2 regions of the Gellertiella sp. DMC107 genome follow, and region 1 is predicted to be linked to the other one. Evidence: riboswitches for the same ligand, from Rfam matches in the RefSeq annotation. Region 1 holds a riboswitch; the other holds the start of a gene.

Region 1 (10,008 bases):
GGACGAACTTCAAGGAGACAAGAAAATGCCACGCTTTCCCTTTGCGCTCGCCGGTGCGGCGCTTGCCCTCTCGCTCGTTGCTGGTGCCGCTGGCGCCGCCGATTTCGAAGTTCACATGCTGAACAAGGGCAAGGATGGCTCGATGGTGTTCGAGCCGGCGCTGACCAAGGTTGCTCCGGGCGACAGCGTCACCTTCATCCCCACCGACAAGGGCCATAATGTCGAAACGATCAAGGATCTGATCCCGGCCGGTGCCGAAGCCTTCAAGAGCAAGATGAACGAGACCTACAAGGTCACCTTCACCGCGCCGGGCGCCTATGCGGTCAAGTGCTCGCCGCATGTCGGCATGGGCATGGTCGGCCTCGTGGTGGTGGGCGACAAGCCCGAAAATCTCGATGCGATCAAGAATGCCAAGGTGCCGAAGAAGGCCGGCGAACGGCTTCAGGCCGCCATCGCGGCGCTCGGCCAGTAAGCAGAACAGGCATGATGGGGCGGCGGAAATTGTTCCGCCGCCCTTTTCCTATCAAGCGGCGGATTTCCATGAAACATGTATCGATTGCTGGAAAAGTCCTCACCATTCTCGGCCTGTTCGGCCTCTTTGCCATCGGCATGGCCGTCTATTCAGGCCTCGCCATGATCCGGGTCGAGGCGGCCTATCACGGCCTTCTCGACGGTGGCGTCAAGGCGGCATCGCAGGTGGCCAGCGCCAACCGCATGCTGCAGGCCAGCCGCGCCGCGCTGGGCGAACGTCTGCTGGTCGGGACGCCGGAAGGCGTGACGGCGGCCGACGAGGAAATCGCCTTCTCGCGCCAGCGGCTCGAAGCCACCTTTGCCGATTCGATCGGGGCGCTTCCGGGCGATGGCGATCTTCCCGTGCTGCGTGACCGCACCTTTGCCCTTCTCGACGGCGACTGCCGGCCGGCCTCCACGGTGGACGATGCCGCCCGTGAGGCCTATCTCACCGCCTGCCAGCCCCAAATCGCCGCCCTCAGCAAAGACCTGACGACCAAGCGCGCGGCCATCTATGACGGCGCCCGGATCGCCAGCGAGACCCTGGCCAGCGATACGAGCGACAAGGCCCGCAACACCGGACTTTTCATGGTGGGAGGCCTCGTTCTCGTGATTGCCGGTGGCTATGTCGCGATCCGGCGCATGGTCGTCTTCCCCGCCACCCGGATCAGCCAGTCCATGCTGGTGCTGTCCGAAGGCAATCTTCAGGCCGCGATCGAGGGTGAGGACCGCCGGGACGAGATCGGCTCCATGGCCCGGGCGCTGGCCGTCTTCCGCGACAATGCCCGCAAGGCACTTTCCGACGAGAAGCTTGCCGCCGAGGACCGGGCACGGGCCGCCGATGCCCGCGAGGCCGAGCGGCTTTCCGCCCACCGGCGCGCCGAAGAGCTGAACGATGCGGCCAACCGGCTCGGCGATGCCCTGCGCGCCCTGTCTGCAGGCGATCTCACCTGCACGCTCGACACCGCCTTCGCACCGGAACTCGACCGGCTTCGCGTCGATTTCAACGCCTGTGCGGCGCAACTGGCCCAGACCGTCACCACCGTCGCCCATACCGCCGAGGCCATCGACAGCAACAGCCGCGAAATCTCCGTCAGCGCCGATCATCTCTCCCGCCGCACCGGCGAACAGGCCGCAGCCTTGGAAGAGACGGCAGCCGCGCTCGACCAGATCACCGTCAATGTCGGCCATTCCACCCGAAGGGCCTCCGAGGCCCGCGCGGCCGCCGGAACCGCCAATGCCAGCGCGGCCGAGGCCGAAGCCGTGGTCAATCGCGCCGTCGATGCCATGCAGCGGATCGACCGCTCCTCCTCGGAAATCGCCAATATCATCGGCGTGATCGACGAGATCGCCTTCCAGACCAATTTGCTGGCGCTGAATGCGGGCGTCGAGGCGGCGCGCGCGGGGGAAGCCGGCAAGGGCTTTGCGGTCGTTGCCCAGGAAGTGCGCGAACTCGCCCAGCGCTCGGCAGCGGCGGCGCGCGACATCAAGGCGCTGATCGCCCATTCGGCCCGCGAAGTGGAAACCGGCGTTCGTCTCGTCGGCGAAACGGGGTCGGCGCTCCGGGCCATCGAGGCGCATATCCTGGCGATCAACAGCCACATGGACGCGATTGCGACGGCCTCGGGAGAGCAGTCCGCCGGCCTTCAGGAGGTAAACCGCGCGGTCAACAGCCTCGATCAGGTCACCCAGCAGAATGCGGCCATGGCCGAGGAAGCCACCGCCGCGAGCCACGCCCTGACGCTCGAGACCGAACGGCTGCGCCACCTGGTGTCTGCCTTCCGTCTGGAGGCGTCTTTCGGCAAAAACCGTCGCGCTGCGTAGGATTTGTCGCGATTGAACGCTGCGTTCGCGCGGAGAGACTTGCATTTTCTCCGCGCCTCCGCCATTTTCAGACTGTTCTCAGGGCGGGGTGAAACTCCCCACCGGCGGTATCGGGAGAAATCCCGGAGCCCGCGAGCGCTTCCGGGCAACCGGGAGGTCAGCAGATCCGGTGCGAGGCCGGAGCCGACGGTATAGTCCGGATGGAAGAGGACAAGACAAAGCGACCGCCTGTAAAAGGGCGGCGCAGCGATCTTTGTTCGCCCAAGGGACGTTTGGCTGATCCGCCATGTGGCGGTGATGGTGCAACGAAGCCGGTATCCGGCCAACCCTTGAAAGACTGCAACATGACCATTTCCAAAATCGAAGATGCGATTGCCGCGCTGGCCCGTGGCGAGATGATCGTCGTCGTGGACGACGAGAATCGCGAGAACGAAGGCGACGTGATTTTTGCCTCCGAGGATGCCTCGCCTGAAAAGATGGCCTTCATGATGAACAAGGCCCGGGGCCTCGTCTGCGTCGCCATGCCCGGCGAGCGGCTCGATGCACTCGACCTGCCGCTGATGGTGCCGAACAACACGGAATCGCTGCAGACGGCCTTCACCGTCTCGGTCGATTATCTGCCGGAAACCACCACCGGCATTTCCGCCGCCGACCGGGCGGCGACCGTCCGCGCGCTGGTCAACCCCGCCTCCCGTCCGGAAGAATTCGCCCGCCCCGGCCATATCTTCCCGCTGCGCGCCAATCCCCGGGGCGTGCTCGGCCGTCCCGGCCACACGGAAGCCGCAGTCGATCTCTGCCGGTTGGCCGGCAAGTTTCCGTCGGGCGTGATCTGCGAAGTGGCCAATGACGACGGCACCATGGCGCGCCTGCCGCAGCTCGAAGTCTTTGCCGAGCAGAACGGTCTGGTTCTCGTGACCATCGAGGATCTCATCCGCTACATCAAGGCCGAGAATGCGAAGGCCTCCGCCACCCGGGTGGTGGAAGCCGCCTGAGCGGAAGTACAGCCTAGCCCTCCTGCGGGCGCCCTCGCGGCGCCCGACGGGACCTCACGCGCGGCCGATTGCCCGTTTGAGGCTTTCGACTTCCTGAGGCGTCAGCGCCCGCACCGCACCCTTTTCCAGCGTTCCGAGCGGAAGCGCCCCGATCGCCACCCGCACCAGCCGCAGGCATTCAACGCCCAGCGCCTCCAGAATGCGGCGGATCTGGCGGTTCTTTCCCTCGTCCAGCGTCACCTCGATCCAGGCAGTCCTGTCGCCTTCCCGGATGAGCCGGGCATCGAGCGCCTTCAGGTGCTCCCCTTCATGGGAAACGCCGTCGCGCATGGCGGCGAGCATCGTCTCATCCGCGTGCCGGTCGATCTGCACATGATAGATTTTCGGCAGATGGGTGTCGGGATCGAGCAGCGCCTGCGCGAAAGTCGTGTCGTTGGTGAAGAGAAGCAGCCCCTCGCTGGCCTTGTCCAGTCGCCCGACCGGCGAGAGATGGGTGGCGTCGAGCCCCTTCAGGCAGTCATAGACGGTCGGCCGCCCTTCCGGATCGTGGCGCGTGGTGACGAGACCGCGCGGCTTGTTCAGCATGAAATAGAGGGGCTTCTCCGCGGCGACCGGCTTGCCGTCCACGGCAATCCGCGCCGTCTCCACATCCACCCAGCTCAGGGGATCGGTGATGCGCCGGCCATCCACGCTCACCCGGCCCTCCCGCACCAGCCGCTCCGCTTCCGTACGCGAGCAGAAGCCGCGCTTGGAAAGGGCCCGCGCCAGCATGCTGCGCTTGCCCTCGCGCTCGGCGGGTTTGGCGGAAGGAGCCCGTTTCGGGCGCCCGTGGCTTTGCTTCATTCTCGGCTCCGGCTGTGGACATGCAATCCGGGCGGCGGTTGACCGCCCGGGACTTCGGTTCTAGAGCCATACCAGAAATTTTGCCCGAAGTGAGATCATGTTGACCCAGGACGACATCACCCGCGAACTCGTGACGCTGCGCGACTACTGGCGCTATGCCATCTCCCGCTTCAATGCCGCCGATCTGGCCTATGGCCATGGCACCTCGACCGCCGGCGACGATGCGGCCTTCCTGCTGCTCGATTCGCTCGACCTGCCCATCGACGTGCTCGACCCCTTCCTCGATGCCCGCCTGCTGCCGGCGGAACGGAGGCTTCTGGCCGAACGGATCGAGGCGCGGGTCACCACCCGCAAGCCGTCGGCCTATCTGACCGGCCGCTCCTACATCCAGGGCATGCGCTTCTTCGTGGACGAGCGGGTCATCGTGCCGCGCTCCCATATCGGCGAAATCCTGTTCAACGAATATATCCATTCGGAAGGCTCCGCTTTCCTGCCCGATCCGATGATGGTGGAAAGCGCCGTCGATATCTGCACCGGCTCCGGCTGCCTGGCGGTGATTGCCGCAAAATTCTTCCCGAATGCCCTCATCGAAGCGGTCGATCTCTCGGCGGACGCCCTTGAGGTCGCGCAGCGGAACCTGGAAGAGCACGGTGTCGAGGATCAGGTCAGCCTGCATGCGGGCGATCTCTTCGCACCGCTTGCGGGCCGCCGCTACGATCTCGTCATCACCAATCCGCCCTATGTGGATCACGAGGCGCTGGCCGGCTATCCGCCCGAATATCGCGCCGAGCCGGAAATGGCCCATGATGGCGGCACGGACGGGCTCGATCTCGTGCGGCGGATCATCGAGGAGGCTCCCGCCCACCTCAATGCGGGCGGCGGGCTGATCTGCGAGATCGGTTCGGGGCGCGAAATCCTGGAAGACGAATATCCGCATCTCGATTTCCTCTGGCTGGAAACCGAGAATTCGCAGGATGCGGTCTTCTATCTGGCCGCCGAAGCGCTCGGCGTGGAATAGGGCCCGCCGGCCGCAATGCGCCCAGAATTCGGCGGCGCGGCCGGGCGCTCGCCTATAGTCTTCGCCATGCTGGGGTCGTATCACGGGGCCTAGAGGATGCATGGAGGCCCCACGCGACCATGAGGGAAAATGCCGCTTCCCTGCCGATGCCGCGCTTTGCGGGCTGGACGGGTGAATTTGCCGACCCGGCGGAAGAGTGCGCCTATCGCTGCGCCACCCTGAAGGCGACGCGCGGCATGGCGATGATCGGCGTGCTGGGATCCACCTTCGCCAGCGTTTCCTTCCTGCCGGTCGATGTGCTGACGGTGACGGGCGACCGCCTTGCGCCCTTCGTGCTTATCCGGCTGCTGCTGCTCCTGCTCGGCCTGTCCGCCGCCGTCCTGATCCGGCGGACGGAACAGGAAAGCCGGCTCATGCTCATCACATACGGGCATCAGGCCCTGTTCTACCTGCTGAACGGCATGATCTTCGATCACCCGGCGCTGCTGCGCCATGGCGGCCTGTTGCTGCCGCTGATGGCGGCGGCACTTCCCGTGCTGCTGCCGGGCCGGCTGCTTGCCGCGGGGTCGATGGCCGCCTATGCGGCGCTGGTGAGCGTCCTGTTCTGGGGGGTGCTGCGGCAACCCGCCGAAGCGCCGGCCGATCTCGGCATCATCCTGCTGGTGACCGGCATCGGCCTCGGCGTCGGGCTTGCGGCGCGGGCGCAGGTCAACCGCATGCGCCGCGAGGAATATCTCCATATCGAGGAATCGCGCCGGACCAACCGGGCGCTGGTGGCCGCGAAGGAAGCGGCGGAGGCGGGCGAACGGGCAAAATCCGATTTCCTCGCCGTCATGAGCCACGAAATCCGCACGCCGATGAACGGCATTCTCGGCATGGTGCGGCTGATGCTGGAGGAAAAACGGGAGAGCGAGGACCGCGAGCGGCTGTCCGTCGTCCTGCGCTCCGCCGAGGCGCTGCGGGTGATCCTCGACGACGTGCTGGATCTGACCCGGCTGGAACGCGGCGGCCTTGTGCTGGAGCACCAGCCCGTCGACCTCGACCGCCTGTGCGCCGACGTCATCGATCTCCTGCGGCCGCGTGCCTGCGAAAAGGGGCTCAGCCTCGAATGGGCGCGGGATCCGGCCGTGCCCCGCCATGTGCTGGGAGATTCGGCCCGGCTCCGGCAAATCCTGCTCAATCTCGTCGGCAATGCGGTCAAGTTCACCGATCGCGGCCATGTCTGGCTGACGCTCTCGGTGGCGGATGGCCTGGTGCGCCTCGGCGTGCAGGATACCGGCATCGGCATGGATGCGGCCGTGCTGGCGCGGATCTTCGAGCCCTTCGTGCAGGGGGAGGCCTCCACCCATGGCCGGTTCGGCGGGGCCGGGCTCGGTCTTTCGATCACCCGCAGTCTGGTCGAGGCGATGCAGGGGCGGATCGAGGTGGAGAGCCAGCCGGACAGGGGAAGCCAGTTCCGCGTCGGCCTGCCGCTCGCCGCCGCGCCTCCGCCCGAGCCGGCAGCACCCGAACCCGATCTCGCCGGCCATCCGGGCCGGTCGCTGCGGCTGCTGCTGGTCGAGGATAATGTGATCAACCGGCAGGTCACCCGCTCCATTCTGGAGCGGGCCGGCCACCGGGTGGCGATGGCGGGTTCCGGCGCGGCGGCGCTGGCCATGCTCGCCGACCAACCGGTCGATGCCATTCTCATGGATCTGCGCATGCCCGGCATGGACGGCTTCGAAACGACCCGGCGGATCCGGGCCGAAGGGCTTGCGCCCGGCGTTCCCATCCTGGCGCTGACCGCCAATGCCATGCCCGAAGACCGCGCCAAAACCCTGGAGGCGGGCATGGTCGCCCATCTCGTCAAGCCGGTTCGCCCGGAGGCGCTACTGGCCGCCCTGAATATCCACTCGGTCGAAGCTGCGCCGTCCCTTGCCCCGCTCCGCGAGGGAGAGGACGTGCTGCTCCTCGGCGGCGGGGCGAGCGCGCGCCGTCAGCTCGAACGGCTGGGTTTGCGTGTCTTTCCGGTGTCCGAACCGGGCGCGGCGGAAGCCATGCTGCGCAACCGCCCCTTCCGCATGGCGATTCTCGCCGATCCGGCCCCGCTCGCCCGGGCGCGATCCTTCCGCCATCCGGATGGAACGCCCCTCGCGCTCGCCCTCTGGGGCGCCCATCCTCCGGACACGAATGTGCTGGCGCTCGACCCCGGGGCGGGAGAGGAGCTGCTTCGCAGCCGCCTTTTCGGCGAGGCGCGCGCCGCCGCGGACGATCCAGCCCCGGTTGCGCACCTGCCGCCGGAGCGGCGGGAAGCGCTGCAACGCCTGTTCCACCGGCAGATGCTGCATCTGAGGCGCGATCTTGCCGAAACGGAGGAGCGGGGAGCGATCGAGGATCTGGCGCACCGCATCAAGGGCAGTGCCGCCAATATGGGGCTGCCGGCGCTTGCCGACGCGGCGAGCGCGCTCCTCCGGGACCCGGGGGATGTGCAGTTGCGTCACGCGCTCGGCCTTGCCCTCGATGCGGCGATGCGCGATGGAGCCGGCAGCGGCGAAGCGAGGAAAGAAGAGAAGGAGCCGACATGAGCGCCACCGTTCTGATCGTCGAGGATGCGCCGGAAAGCCGGGCGCTTCTGTCCGATTATCTCCGGGAGCACGGCTTTCGCACCGTTCTCGCCGCCACCGGTGCGGAAATGCGGGCAAAGCTTCAGTCCGAGCAGCCGGACATCATTCTGCTCGACGTGAACCTGCCCGACGATGACGGGATTGCGCTGGCGAAGCGGCTGCGGCTCGGCGAACGCCACGGGCTGATCTTCGTCACGGCGCGGGATTCGGATGCCGACATGCTGGAGGGTCTGGAGGCCGGCGGCGACGATTACGTCACCAAGCCGGTCAATCTCCGCACCCTGATGGCGCGCATTCGCAGCGTGCTGCGCCGGGCCCGCGAACCCGTCATCACCTTCGATGGCTGGATCGTGGATGTGGTGCGGCGCGAGCTTTTCCGGCCGAACGGCCAGCTGGTGGAGCTGACGGCGGGCGAATTCAACATTCTCTTCGCGCTGGCATCCCGCCAGATGCAGCCGGTTTCGCGCGATTTCCTGCTGGATGTGATCTCCAACCGCGACCCGCGCGATATTTCCAAGCATACGGTCGACAATCTCGTGGTGCGGCTGCGGCGCAAGATGGCCCATGAAGGCCGCGATGCCCCCATCGAAACGGTGCGGGGCGTGGGTTACATGCTGCTGCCGCGCCGCATGCTGGACGATGCATCCCCGCCCAGCGGCCGCACGCTCATCACCAACTGATCGGCCCAGAGGGCATGCGGCCGGAAATGGCGGTCGAGGAGGGAGGCGACCTTCCCGCCGTTGCGATAGGTCGGCTGGAGAATGAGGGTCGCGCCGGCGCCGGCGCGGGCCTCCAGCGCCAGCAGCCATTCCTGCGCCGCCAGAAACAGACCATCCCTGAGGCCGTTGCTCCAGCCGATCGGGGCTGCATGGCGCTTCAGGGCCGGCTGTTCCTCCCCCAGCAGCCAGCCGGCGACGGCGCCATCCGCCGAAAGCAGAACCTGCGAAACGGCGGGATCGATCCGGCTTTCCCACGGGGCGGGATCGGCCCAGCCGGGCAGGAGGCCGCGGGCGTGAAAGCCGGAGGCGGCCGCCAGAAGCGAGGACCACCCGTCTTTGCCCAACGAGGCAAGGGAAATGCTCGTCAGGCCGCGCGCCCGCGCCCGTGCAACGGGTCTCCGGGCCAGCGCCAGCGCCTCCAGCGCATCGCGCACGTTGAAACTCATGCGCAGACGATGCGGTTCCGGCTCGCCCCAGCCATCCCGCAACAGCAGGCCGATAAAGCTTTCGAGCTGCGGCAACCGGTCCGACCAGCTCGCCGCCACCTCTTCCACGCCCGCATCCTGCAGGTGCTCGTAAAGCCCGTCCAGCAGCGCTCGTGCGATGCCCTGCCGCCGGAGGAGAGGCGTCACCATCAGCGACGGGATTTCCTGACGCCGGGGATTGTCCGGATCGCGGCGGCTGAGCAGAAGGCCGACCGGTCCGCCGCCGGCATGGGCGACCAGATGGCAGAAATCCGGATCCTCGATCCCGTCCGTCAGCAGGGGAACCAGATTGCGGGCAGTGAGACCGGCAAGCCCCGGCTCTTCGCCGGGCCGTACCGGCCGGATGGCGAGATCGGGAACGAGAAGGGATGTGCGTTCGGCGGAGGGTGTGGGCGTCATCGAAAGGCCTGCGGCGAGGGATAGGAAAGAAGAGAAGCGGATGGCCGGGCGCGTCCCCTCATCCGCTTTCCGGCTGGAAAAGCAGCTCGCTTTCCCGCAGGAAATCCGTGGCGATCGCGTGGCGCCCGAAATGCTTGAAGAGCATCTTTTCCATGCCCCCGGCAAAGCCGGATGGGGGCTGGGCGATCACGCGTGCATCCGGACCGGCCTTTTCCTCAAGCCGCCGACAGAGCGAGGCGATCCCGCCGATGAGCCAGCCGAGCGGTACCTTTTCCGCTACGACCCAGCCCTGGGGCACGAACCAGCGCCCGAACTGCGGCTGGAAGGCGCAGGCCATCCAGCCGGCCAGCGCCCCGTTCGCATCATGGAGCGCGACGGATACATCCCGGTCCGCTTCCGGAAGCCAGCCCGCCGCGCGGGACCATTCGGGCGCACGCCTTGCGGCAATCAGCGCCGCGTTCTGCCGGATCAGGTCCTCGATGCCGGCCTCGCCGAGTTCGGACAGGCTGCGGTCCACCAGCCCATGGCTGCGGAGCCGGAACAGGAGGGCATCCCGCTTCGGAAAACCCTTTCGCCAGTCGCCCACCCGCCACGTCATCCGGCGGCGGGTCTCGA
Region 2 (10,008 bases), on a different contig from region 1:
CCGCCTTCCCTTTACCGTCTCCGAAGTGGGTTTCGGTGCCTGGCAGATCGGCGGCGCCTGGGGTGAGGTGAGCGAAGCCGACGGGCGCGAGGCGCTGAATGCCGCGCTCGATGCCGGCATGACCTTCATCGATACGGCTGATGTCTATGGCGACGGGCGTTCGGAGAAGATCATCGCGGAGGTGCTGAAGACCCGCTCGGGCCCACGGCCCATGGTGGCCACCAAGGCCGGGCGGCGGCTTTCGCCGCATGTGGCGGACGGCTACACCAAGGCCAATATCGAGGCCTTCATCGATCGCAGCCGCCAGAACCTCGAGATGGATTGCCTCGATCTCGTGCAGCTTCACTGCCCGCCGACCGATGTCTATTACCGCCCGGAGCTCTTCGACGGCATGGACGAGCTGGTGGCATCGGGCAAGATCAAGGCCTGGGGCGTCAGCGTCGAACGGGTCGAGGAGGCGCTGAAGGCCATCGAATACCAGAACTGCGCCAGCGTGCAGATCATCTACAATCTCTTCCGCCAGCGGCCCGCCCAGCTCTTCTTCGAAGGCGCGAAGATGAACGATGTCGCCGTCATCGTGCGTGTGCCGCTGGCCAGCGGCCTGCTTTCCGGCAAGATCACCCGCGACACGCATTTTGCCGCCGACGATCACCGGCTGTTCAACCGGCATGGCGAGCATTTCGATGTGGGCGAGACCTTTGCCGGCGTGCCTTTCGAGGTGGGTCTGGAAGCGGTCGAGGAAATCCGGTCGCTGGTGCCGGAAGGGGCCTCCATGGCCGCCTTCGCGCTCCGCTGGATCCTGATGAACGATGCCGTTACCGTGGTCATCCCGGGCGCCCGCAACGCCGCACAGGCCAGGGCCAATGCAGCCGCTGCGGATCTCGAGGCACTCAACATCGACGTGATGACGGCCGCCCGCGAAATCTATGACCGGCTTGTGGCGCCGCACGTCCACCAGCGCTGGTAAGCCGTGTTGAGAATGGCCTCAGGCCGCCGCCCTCTGCGCCTCCTGCCGGCGCTCCACGAAGAGGATGAAGAGGGAAGCGGCGAGGATCATCGCCGCGCCCAGCCAAAGCTGCCCTTCCGGCGCATAGCCGAAGGCCAGATAACCGGCCAGCAGGTTCAGCGGCAGCTTCAGGTCGTCGAAGGGCTGCACATAGGCGGCATCCGCCGTCTCATAGGCCTTGGCGAGGAAGTATTGCGCGCCGACCATCAGCAGGCCGGAGACGACCAGCCAGGCCAGAATTTCGCCCGTCGGCACCTGAAAGCCGCCTGCCACCGCAAAGGCGGCATTGACCGGCGACATCATCAGCAGAAGCCACAGGGTGGCCGTGGCCGAACTGTCCTTCGCCAGCACGCTCTTCGTCAACAGGGAGGCGCCGGCCCAGAGCGCTGCCGCCGCAACCGGGGCAATCGCTGCCAGCGTGATCGTGTCGGCCCAGGGCCGCAGGATGATCATCGCCCCTGAAAAGCCGACGGCCGTCGCCAGCCAGCGCTCCTTGCCCGCCCGCTCGCCGAGGAACAGGGCCGCGCCCGCAGTCACGAAGAAGGGCGAGGTCATGACAAGGGCAATCGCCTGCCAGATCTGCACACCGTGGGCAAGACCGTAAACCCAGGCCTGAACGCCGAGCACGGACAGCGCCACGCGGGCAATATGGGTGTAGGGATGGGCCGTTCTCAGCGCCTTCAACCCGGAACGGGCCAGAAGCGGCACGGAGAAAACCAGCGCCAGGAAATACTGCCAGAAGGCATCCGACGTGGAGCTCAGGCCGAGATTCATGGTGAGATGCTGCGTGATGGTGTTGAGCGCGGCAAAGGCGACCCCCGCAAGGATCATGAAGGCCGCGCCACGAACGGCCGGCGATGCGCCGGCGGATGTCAGGTTCTGATTCATGTTCGTTCCCCCTCGGAACCGGTTGACACAAATCAGGACGCACGGGCAAAGGCAGAGTTCCACGCCTTCCCCAGGGGTGCGGCGCGGGCATCGATACCGCCTGCGAGCCAGGCAAGGGGCTCGCAAAGCGGCGCTGTTTCCCGTTCTCTTTCATCCGGACTGTGACCGTCGGCTCCGGATTCACACCGGATCTGCTGACCCTGTCTTCCCCAGAAGACAAGCGCTCGCGGGCTTGGAGCAGGCTCCTTACCGCCGGTGGGGAGTTTCACCCCGCCCTGAGAACGGTTCATAGGTAAAGCAAAGATTTTGCCGATACAAGGCCGCCCTTCGCCCCCTCCCCGCAAGAGGCACAGGGTTTCGCCGGAGCGATCGCGGATCCCGGCCCAAAAAGAAAGGCACGCTTTCCGGAAAGGAATGCGTGCCTTGATCCTAGTTGAAGCAAAGCTTCAGCCCGTGCCAGCCAATCAGCTGTTCACGGCATCCTTCAGGCCCTTGCCTGCGGTGAACTTCGGAACGTTGCGAGCCGGAATATCGACTTCAGCGCCGGTGGAAGGGTTACGGCCCTTCGAAGCTTCGCGGCGAGATACGGTGAAGCTGCCAAAACCGGCGAGGCGGACGTCACCACCAGCCTTCAGAGCGGACTGTACGGTTTCGAATACAGCGTCAACGGCAGACGCTGCATCGGCCTTGGTCAGCCCAGCCTTTTCGGCGACCGCGGAGACGAGTTCATTCTTGTTCATGTTTCCACCCCTTTCAATGGTTTGAAACGACTCAATTATGCTTCGGGCGCAGAATACGAAAGCTCCTGTCAGCCGCAACTCAAAAGCCCTGCAATACCCGGAAATGCAAGCGTTTCCAGCCATTTTTTCACAAAAAAGGCCAGCATGGCGCTGGCCTTTTCACTGTTTTTATCGATTTCGAACCGATTTGACCGTCAATGAGCGATGGTCTGACCGGCGTCGTCCACACCCTCGACCGTTGCGATCACGGGCGTTTCGACGGTGCCGTCCCATTCGATCGGCTCCGGCACGCGGGCCAGGGCGTGGCTGATAACCTCGCCCATGCGCGAGACCGGGACGATCTCCAGGCTGTTCTTCACATTATCAGGGATCTCGGCAAGATCCTTGGCGTTCTGCTCGGGAATCAGCACCTTCTTGATGCCGCCGCGAAGCGCCGCGAGCAGCTTTTCCTTGAGGCCGCCGATGGGCAATACACGGCCACGCAGGGTGATTTCACCCGTCATGGCAACATCATGGCGAACCGGTATGCCGGTCATGACCGACACGATAGCCGTGGCCATGGCGACCCCTGCGGACGGACCATCCTTGGGCGTCGCACCTTCCGGCACGTGCACGTGGATGTCCGACTTGTCGAAGCGCGGCGGCTCGATGCCGAAATCGACGGCGCGCGAACGGACATAGGAAGCCGCCGCGGAAATCGATTCCTTCATCACGTCCTTCAGGTTGCCGGTGACGGTCATACGGCCCTTGCCCGGCATCATCACGCCTTCGATGGTCAGCAATTCGCCGCCCACTTCCGTCCAGGCAAGACCGGTGACGATACCGACCTGATCCTCGCCTTCGGCCTCGCCATGGCGATAGCGCGGAACGCCGAGGAAATCCTTGACGTTCTCAGCCGTGACTTCGACCGACTTGGTGTTGCCCTTGATGATCTCGGTCACAGCCTTTCGACCGAGCTTCATCAGCTCGCGCTCCAGGCTGCGCACGCCGGCTTCCCGCGTGTAGGACTGAACCACCTCGCGAAGCGCCTCGTCGGTGACCGAGAACTCCTTAGGCTGCAAGGCATGCTCGCGGATCGCCTTCGGCAGAAGGTGACGCTTGCAGATCTCCAGCTTTTCTTCCTCGGTGTAACCGGCAATGCGGATGATTTCCATGCGGTCCATCAACGGGGCCGGAATGTTGAGCGTGTTGGCCGTGGTGATGAACATCACGTCCGACAGATCGTATTCCACCTCGAGATAGTGATCCATGAAGGTGCTGTTCTGTTCCGGATCCAGCACTTCGAGCAGGGCCGAGGACGGATCGCCGCGGAAATCCATCCCCATCTTGTCGATCTCGTCGAGCAGGAAGAGCGGGTTGGACTTCTTGGCCTTCTTCATGGACTGCAGCACCTTGCCCGGCATGGAGCCGATATAGGTGCGGCGGTGACCGCGGATTTCTGCCTCATCCCGTACGCCGCCAAGCGCCATGCGCACGTATTCGCGGCCGGTGGCCTTGGCGATGGAGCGGGCAAGCGAGGTCTTGCCCACGCCGGGCGGGCCGACGAGGCAAAGGATCGGGCCCTTCATCTTCGAGGAACGCGCCTGCACGGCGAGATACTCGATGATGCGCTCCTTGACCTTGTCCAGACCGAAATGATCCTCTTCCAGGATCTTCTCGGCATTGTGAAGGTTGGTCTTGATCTTCGAGCGTTTGCCCCAGGGCAGGCCCAGCAGCCAATCCAGATAATTGCGCACGACGGTGGCTTCCGCCGACATCGGGCTCATCTGGCGCAGCTTGCGCATTTCGGCTTCAGCCTTCTCGCGACCTTCCTTGGAAAGCTTGGTCTTGCTGATGCGTTCTTCCAGTTCGGCCATCTCGTCGCGGCCATCCTCGCCGTCGCCGAGCTCCTTCTGGATCGCCTTCATCTGCTCGTTCAGGTAATATTCGCGCTGTGTCTTTTCCATCTGGCGCTTGACGCGCGAGCGAATGCGCTTCTCGACCTGAAGAACCGAAATCTCGCCTTCCATGAAGCCGAGCGCCTTTTCGAGGCGGGTCTTGACGCTGGTGGTTTCCAGCATCTCCTGCTTCTCGGTGATCTTGATGGAGAGATGCGAAGCGACCGTATCGGCCAGTTTCGAGTAGTCCTCGATCTGGCTCGCCGCACCGACGACCTCCGGGGAGATCTTCTTGTTGAGCTTCACATAGCTTTCGAATTCGGACACGACCGAGCGGCTGAGCGCCTCGACCTCGACCGGATCGTCCTTCGGCTCTTCGAGAATGTCGGCCAGCGCCTCATAGAATTCCTCACGATCGGAATAGCTATGGATCTTCGCACGGGCGCGGCCTTCCACCAGCACCTTGACGGTGCCGTCGGGGAGCTTCAGGAGCTGCAAGACGTTGGCGACCGTACCCACCTTGTAGATGCCTTCCGGCGACGGATCGTCATCGCCGGCATTCATCTGGGTCGCGAGCATGATCTGCTTGTCGGATCCCATGACCTCTTCGAGCGCGCGGATGGATTTCTCGCGACCCACGAAAAGCGGCACGATCATATGCGGGAAAACCACGATGTCGCGGAGCGGCAGAACCGGATACGAGGCGCGCTCACCTGCAGCAGAGGTTTTTTTCGTCATCATTGTTCCTTTCCAAAGCCCCGCCGGGGCTTCTTTCCGCCGGCACCGGGAAACGGGCGGCGGGCATGCTCTGAATGCTCCACAAGTGGAGATCGATACTCACATTTTCAAGGTGCTCCGACCCAAGCCGGATGTCCTTGACTCATACCCGGTCACGCCATGCCATGACCGCAAACTAGGGGGGCTAACTAACGTGTAGCTTGCCAAGCCGAGCGCTCTGGCAGAAACGCCGCGCGGGCGCGAACATATCCGAGTCACCTTTTTAACCGTTGTCGCACGCCACGCAAACAATCAAAAGCGGACCGGACATCAAAGCGTTACGTCGTGCCGCACAAGACCGTCCCTGCCGGCGAAGCATCCGGCTCCCCCTCGGAGCGAGATAGGACAGTGGCTGAACGAAAAAAGGCCCGCGCGTGCGGGCCTTTTCCAATATTACGCAACATGCCGGCTCACGCCGAGGCATTCGCCTTTTCTTCCACGCGGTCGGCGTAGATGTAGAGCGGACGGGCCGCGCCACGGACCACCTCGTCGGAGATGACCACCTCGCGCACACCATCCAGTTCCGGCAGATCGAACATGGTGTCCAGCAGGATCTTTTCCATGATCGAACGAAGGCCGCGGGCACCGGTCTTGCGCACGATGGCGCGGCGAGCGATTTCGCGCAGCGCGTCCTCGTGGAAGGTCAGTTCCACATCTTCCATCTCGAACAGGCGCTGGTACTGCTTGACGAGCGCGTTCTTCGGCTCGGACAGGATCTGGATCAGGGCATCCTCATCCAGGTCTTCCAGCGTGGCCAGAATCGGCAGACGGCCGATGAATTCCGGAATGAGGCCGAATTTCACCAGATCTTCCGGCTCGAGGTCGCGCAGCACTTCGCCAACGCGCCGGTCTTCCGGGGCCTTGACGGTCGCGGCAAAGCCGATCGACGTCTTCTCGCCGCGCGCCGAGATGATCTTGTCCAGACCCGCAAAGGCGCCACCGCAGATGAACAGGATGTTCGTCGTATCCACCTGCAGGAATTCCTGCTGCGGATGCTTGCGGCCGCCCTGCGGCGGGACCGAAGCGACGGTGCCTTCCATGATCTTCAGCAGAGCCTGCTGCACGCCTTCACCCGAGACGTCACGCGTGATGGACGGGTTGTCCGACTTGCGGCTGATCTTGTCCACTTCGTCGATGTAGACGATGCCGCGCTGGGCGCGTTCGACATTGTAATCGGCGGCCTGGAGCAGTTTCAGGATGATGTTTTCGACATCCTCGCCCACATAGCCGGCTTCCGTCAGCGTCGTCGCATCGGCCATGGTGAAGGGCACATCGATGATGCGGGCAAGCGTCTGGGCCAGATAGGTCTTGCCGCAGCCGGTCGGGCCGACAAGCATGATGTTCGACTTCGCCAGTTCCACATCGCCCCCCTTGGAGGCGTGCGCGAGGCGCTTGTAATGGTTATGCACGGCGACGGAGAGGATGCGCTTGGCCTGCTTCTGGCCGATGACATACTCATCCAGCACCTTGATGATGTCCTGAGGGGTGGGAACACCCTCCCGCGACTTCACCATCGAGGACTTGTTTTCCTCACGGATGATATCCATGCACAATTCGACGCATTCATCGCAGATGAAGACGGTCGGTCCGGCAATCAGTTTCCGGACTTCGTGCTGGCTCTTGCCGCAGAAAGAACAATAGAGGGTGTTTTTGCTATCCCCACCGTTGTTGCCGCTGACTTTGCTCATGTTTAACGTTCCTTCCAGCACGCCGAGGATCCGACATAAAACGACGGATTACGGTCTTTCTTGGCCCGTCCTGTCGGTGCGGCATCCTGCCGCCACTTCAGGACAGAAACCCGACAAAAGCCTTGACCGTTAACCTGGAACACTGAGCTCCTGGCCGTGGGGGCCCTTTCGGATCATGCTATGCCACATCACTCAACATAGCATTAATCGAAATTCCAAACACGACAAGCAAGGGATTCCCCTAACTTGCCCGGGCGCGGCGGCCATACGGGCGACGGCCACCCACCCTGCCGGCATCAGCCAGCGCTGCCCTCGATCTCGTCACGCGAGGTCAGGACCCGGTCGATGATGCCCCAGCCGAGCGCCTCGTCCGCAGCCATGAAATGGTCGCGGTCGAGGGTCTGCTCCACTTCTTCGTAGGTCCGTCCGCAATGCTTGACGTAGACTTCGTTCAGCCGGCGCTTCATCTTGAGGATATCGCGGGCATGGCGCTCGATATCCGAGGCCTGACCCTGGAACCCGCCCGAGGGCTGATGAACCATGATGCGCGCGTTCGGCGTGGCAAAGCGCATGTCCTTGTGGCCGGCTGCCAGAAGCAGCGAACCCATCGACGCCGCCTGGCCGACGCAGAGCGTCGATACGGCCGGCTTGATGAACTGCATCGTGTCGTAGATGGCCATGCCGGCGGTGACCACACCACCCGGCGAGTTAATATAGAGCGCAATTTCCTTCTTCGGATTTTCAGCCTCGAGGAAAAGGAGCTGGGCGCAAACCAGGGTCGCCATATGATCTTCGACCGGACCGGTCATGAAGATGATGCGTTCCTTGAGCAGCCGCGAATAGATGTCGTAGGATCTTTCGCCGCGGTTGGTCTGCTCAACGACCATGGGAATGAGGGCCATGGCAGTATCAACTGGATTTCTCATATCGATCCTTTGTCATGCGTTCCCCGACGCCCGCGACGGCAGGGAATCAAAAAGATGTCCTATCCCATACATAGAGTGTGACGCCCCCCGACTTCAAGAGAAGCGACGAAGGACAACCTTCGCCCGTTCCCTCGCGGGAAACCCGGCATGACACCCGTCCGCTCGTCTTCCTCATTGCATGATTCCCCATTAATGGCGCGTTACGCTGCGGGGCCTCCCCCGATTTTTGGAGCGGTAGGTAAAGGGTGCATGAACGCCAGTGCGGAGATTGCACCCAATCCCGTCCGGAAACGACGCTGCGCCAGGGGATGGCACAGGATCTCTTTTCCGGCGCCCCAAACTCCGCTAGGAGTCGGCTATGACACAGCCTTCCTATCTCCGCATCGATCCCGCCGCCCGCACCGTGTCGCTCGATTCTGCCGATCCGGCCTTTTTCCGTGATCCGAACCGGGCGTATGCAACCTTGCATGCCCAATGCCCCACCTTCTACTGGACGGAGCAAAAACGCTGGTTTTTCACCGGGTACGACCTGGTGAACAGCCTTCTGAGAGACCGCCGTTTCGGTCGGCAGATCCTGCACATCGCCTCACGCGAGGAATTGGGGATGCCGGAGCCCCTTGCCCATACGCGCCACTTCGATCTCGCGGAATCGAAGTCTCTGCTCGAGCTGGAGCCACCGGAACACACACGCCTCCGCACCATGGTGAACCGCGCCTTCGTGTCTCGCCACGTGGAGCGCCTGAAGCCGGAGATCGAAACGCTCGCCAACCGGTTGATCGACGATTTCGCATCGAAGGGCGATGTGGAGCTGCTGTCCGCCTTTGCGGACATCATCCCCGTCACGATCATTGCCCGCATGATCGGCATTCCCGAAGAAATGGGCCCGCAATTGCTGGCCTGGTCTCACGATTATGTGAAGATGTACATGTTCGGTCGTACCCATGAGGACGAGCTGGCGGCTGACCGGGCCTCGAAAGAATTCGCAGACTATGTCCGGACCGTCATTGCCGAACGGCGCGCCAATCCGCGCGACGATCTGCTGACACACATGATCACCACCGAGCACAAGGGGCAGCACCTCACCGAAGAGGAGCTGATTTCGACCACGATCGTGCTGCTCAACGCGGGTCACGAGGCAACGGTGCACCAGATCGGCAACTCGGTGCGGGTCATTCTGGAAAGCGGTTGCGATCCCGCGAGCCTTTTCGTCGACGAGAAGACGACGGAACGGACGGTGGAAGAATGTCTGCGCATCTGCGCTCCGGTTCACATCTTCCAGCGCTTCGCACTCGAGGACACGGAGGTGGACGGCGTTTCGCTCAAGCGTGGAGACGTCATCAGCCTCATTTTGGCGGCGGCAAATCTCGATCCATGCAAGTTCGAGGAGCCCCTCACCTTCCGCCCGGATCGCGCGGAAGCGCCCAATCTTTCCTTCGGCGCCGGCATTCACTTCTGTATCGGCGCGCCGCTTGCCCGGCTTGAGCTCAACGTGGTTCTGCCGCTGCTGTTCAAGCGCCTGCCCGGAATTCGGATCGCCCGGCCTCCGGTCGTGAAGGATGTCTATCACTTCCATGGACTGGAAGCTCTCCATCTCGCGTGGAACTGACCGGGCGGTCGCTCTTTTTTGTCGTGCTCCAAATCGCGCTATGCTGAGCGCGTCGAAGAGAGACGCCGCCAGCGCCGGACCAGCGGCGCAATCCGGGCGATCGGGCGTCCCGGATTGCAGCAGGGAAGCACCCGGAGTTCGCAGCTCCTGACGGGCTCCCTGCTAGGCGCGGCTTGCAAATTTCAGGCCCACCCCTCAGGTGCGGATGACATAGTCCTTGAGAGTCGTTTCAATCACTTCCCAGGTTCCTTTGAAGCCGGGTCTCAGGATCAGGCGATCGCCCGCCTTGAGCACGATTGCCTCGCCGCCGTCCTCCGTCACGATCGAATGGCCGGAAAGAATGTGGAAATATTCCCACTCGTCATAGCTGATCCGCCACTTGCCCGGCGTCGATTGCCATAGCCCGGCATAGAGCCCGCCGGGGGCCTCCTCAAGGTTCCAGGTCGTGAATTCCGGGCTGCCTGAAATCAGGCGTTCGGGGGCCGGAGCCCCCTTTTCCG

Evidence for each region. Region 1 has a riboswitch for FMN ahead of ribB (3,4-dihydroxy-2-butanone-4-phosphate synthase). Riboswitches for the same ligand answer to the same signal wherever they lie in the genome.
Region 2: linked by a shared signal. The riboswitch ahead of ACT54B_RS13510 (DMT family transporter) and the one ahead of ribB (3,4-dihydroxy-2-butanone-4-phosphate synthase) in region 1 are both predicted to bind FMN.

Annotation. Positions count from the first base shown of each region.
Region 1 covers NZ_JBQUZZ010000006.1:151,343-161,350, reverse strand. The annotation lists gene ACT54B_RS18785 (pseudoazurin) at 26-472, shown strand; gene ACT54B_RS18780 (methyl-accepting chemotaxis protein) at 541-2,334, shown strand; FMN riboswitch at 2,405-2,550, shown strand; gene ribB (3,4-dihydroxy-2-butanone-4-phosphate synthase) at 2,679-3,326, shown strand; gene ACT54B_RS18770 (pseudouridine synthase) at 3,381-4,169, opposite strand; gene prmB (50S ribosomal protein L3 N(5)-glutamine methyltransferase) at 4,267-5,187, shown strand; gene ACT54B_RS18760 (ATP-binding protein) at 5,307-7,751, shown strand; gene ACT54B_RS18755 (response regulator transcription factor) at 7,748-8,470, shown strand; gene ACT54B_RS18750 (GNAT family N-acetyltransferase) at 8,398-9,393, opposite strand; gene ACT54B_RS18745 (GNAT family N-acetyltransferase) at 9,452-10,008, opposite strand, start outside.
Region 2 covers NZ_JBQUZZ010000003.1:576,657-586,664, forward strand. The annotation lists gene ACT54B_RS13505 (aldo/keto reductase) at 1-967, shown strand, start outside; gene ACT54B_RS13510 (DMT family transporter) at 986-1,894, opposite strand; FMN riboswitch at 2,033-2,181, opposite strand; gene hupB (DNA-binding protein HupB) at 2,359-2,634, opposite strand; gene lon (endopeptidase La) at 2,829-5,249, opposite strand; gene clpX (ATP-dependent Clp protease ATP-binding subunit ClpX) at 5,699-6,976, opposite strand; gene ACT54B_RS13530 (ATP-dependent Clp protease proteolytic subunit) at 7,273-7,902, opposite strand; gene ACT54B_RS13535 (cytochrome P450) at 8,261-9,508, shown strand; gene ACT54B_RS13540 (cupin domain-containing protein) at 9,704-10,008, opposite strand, start outside.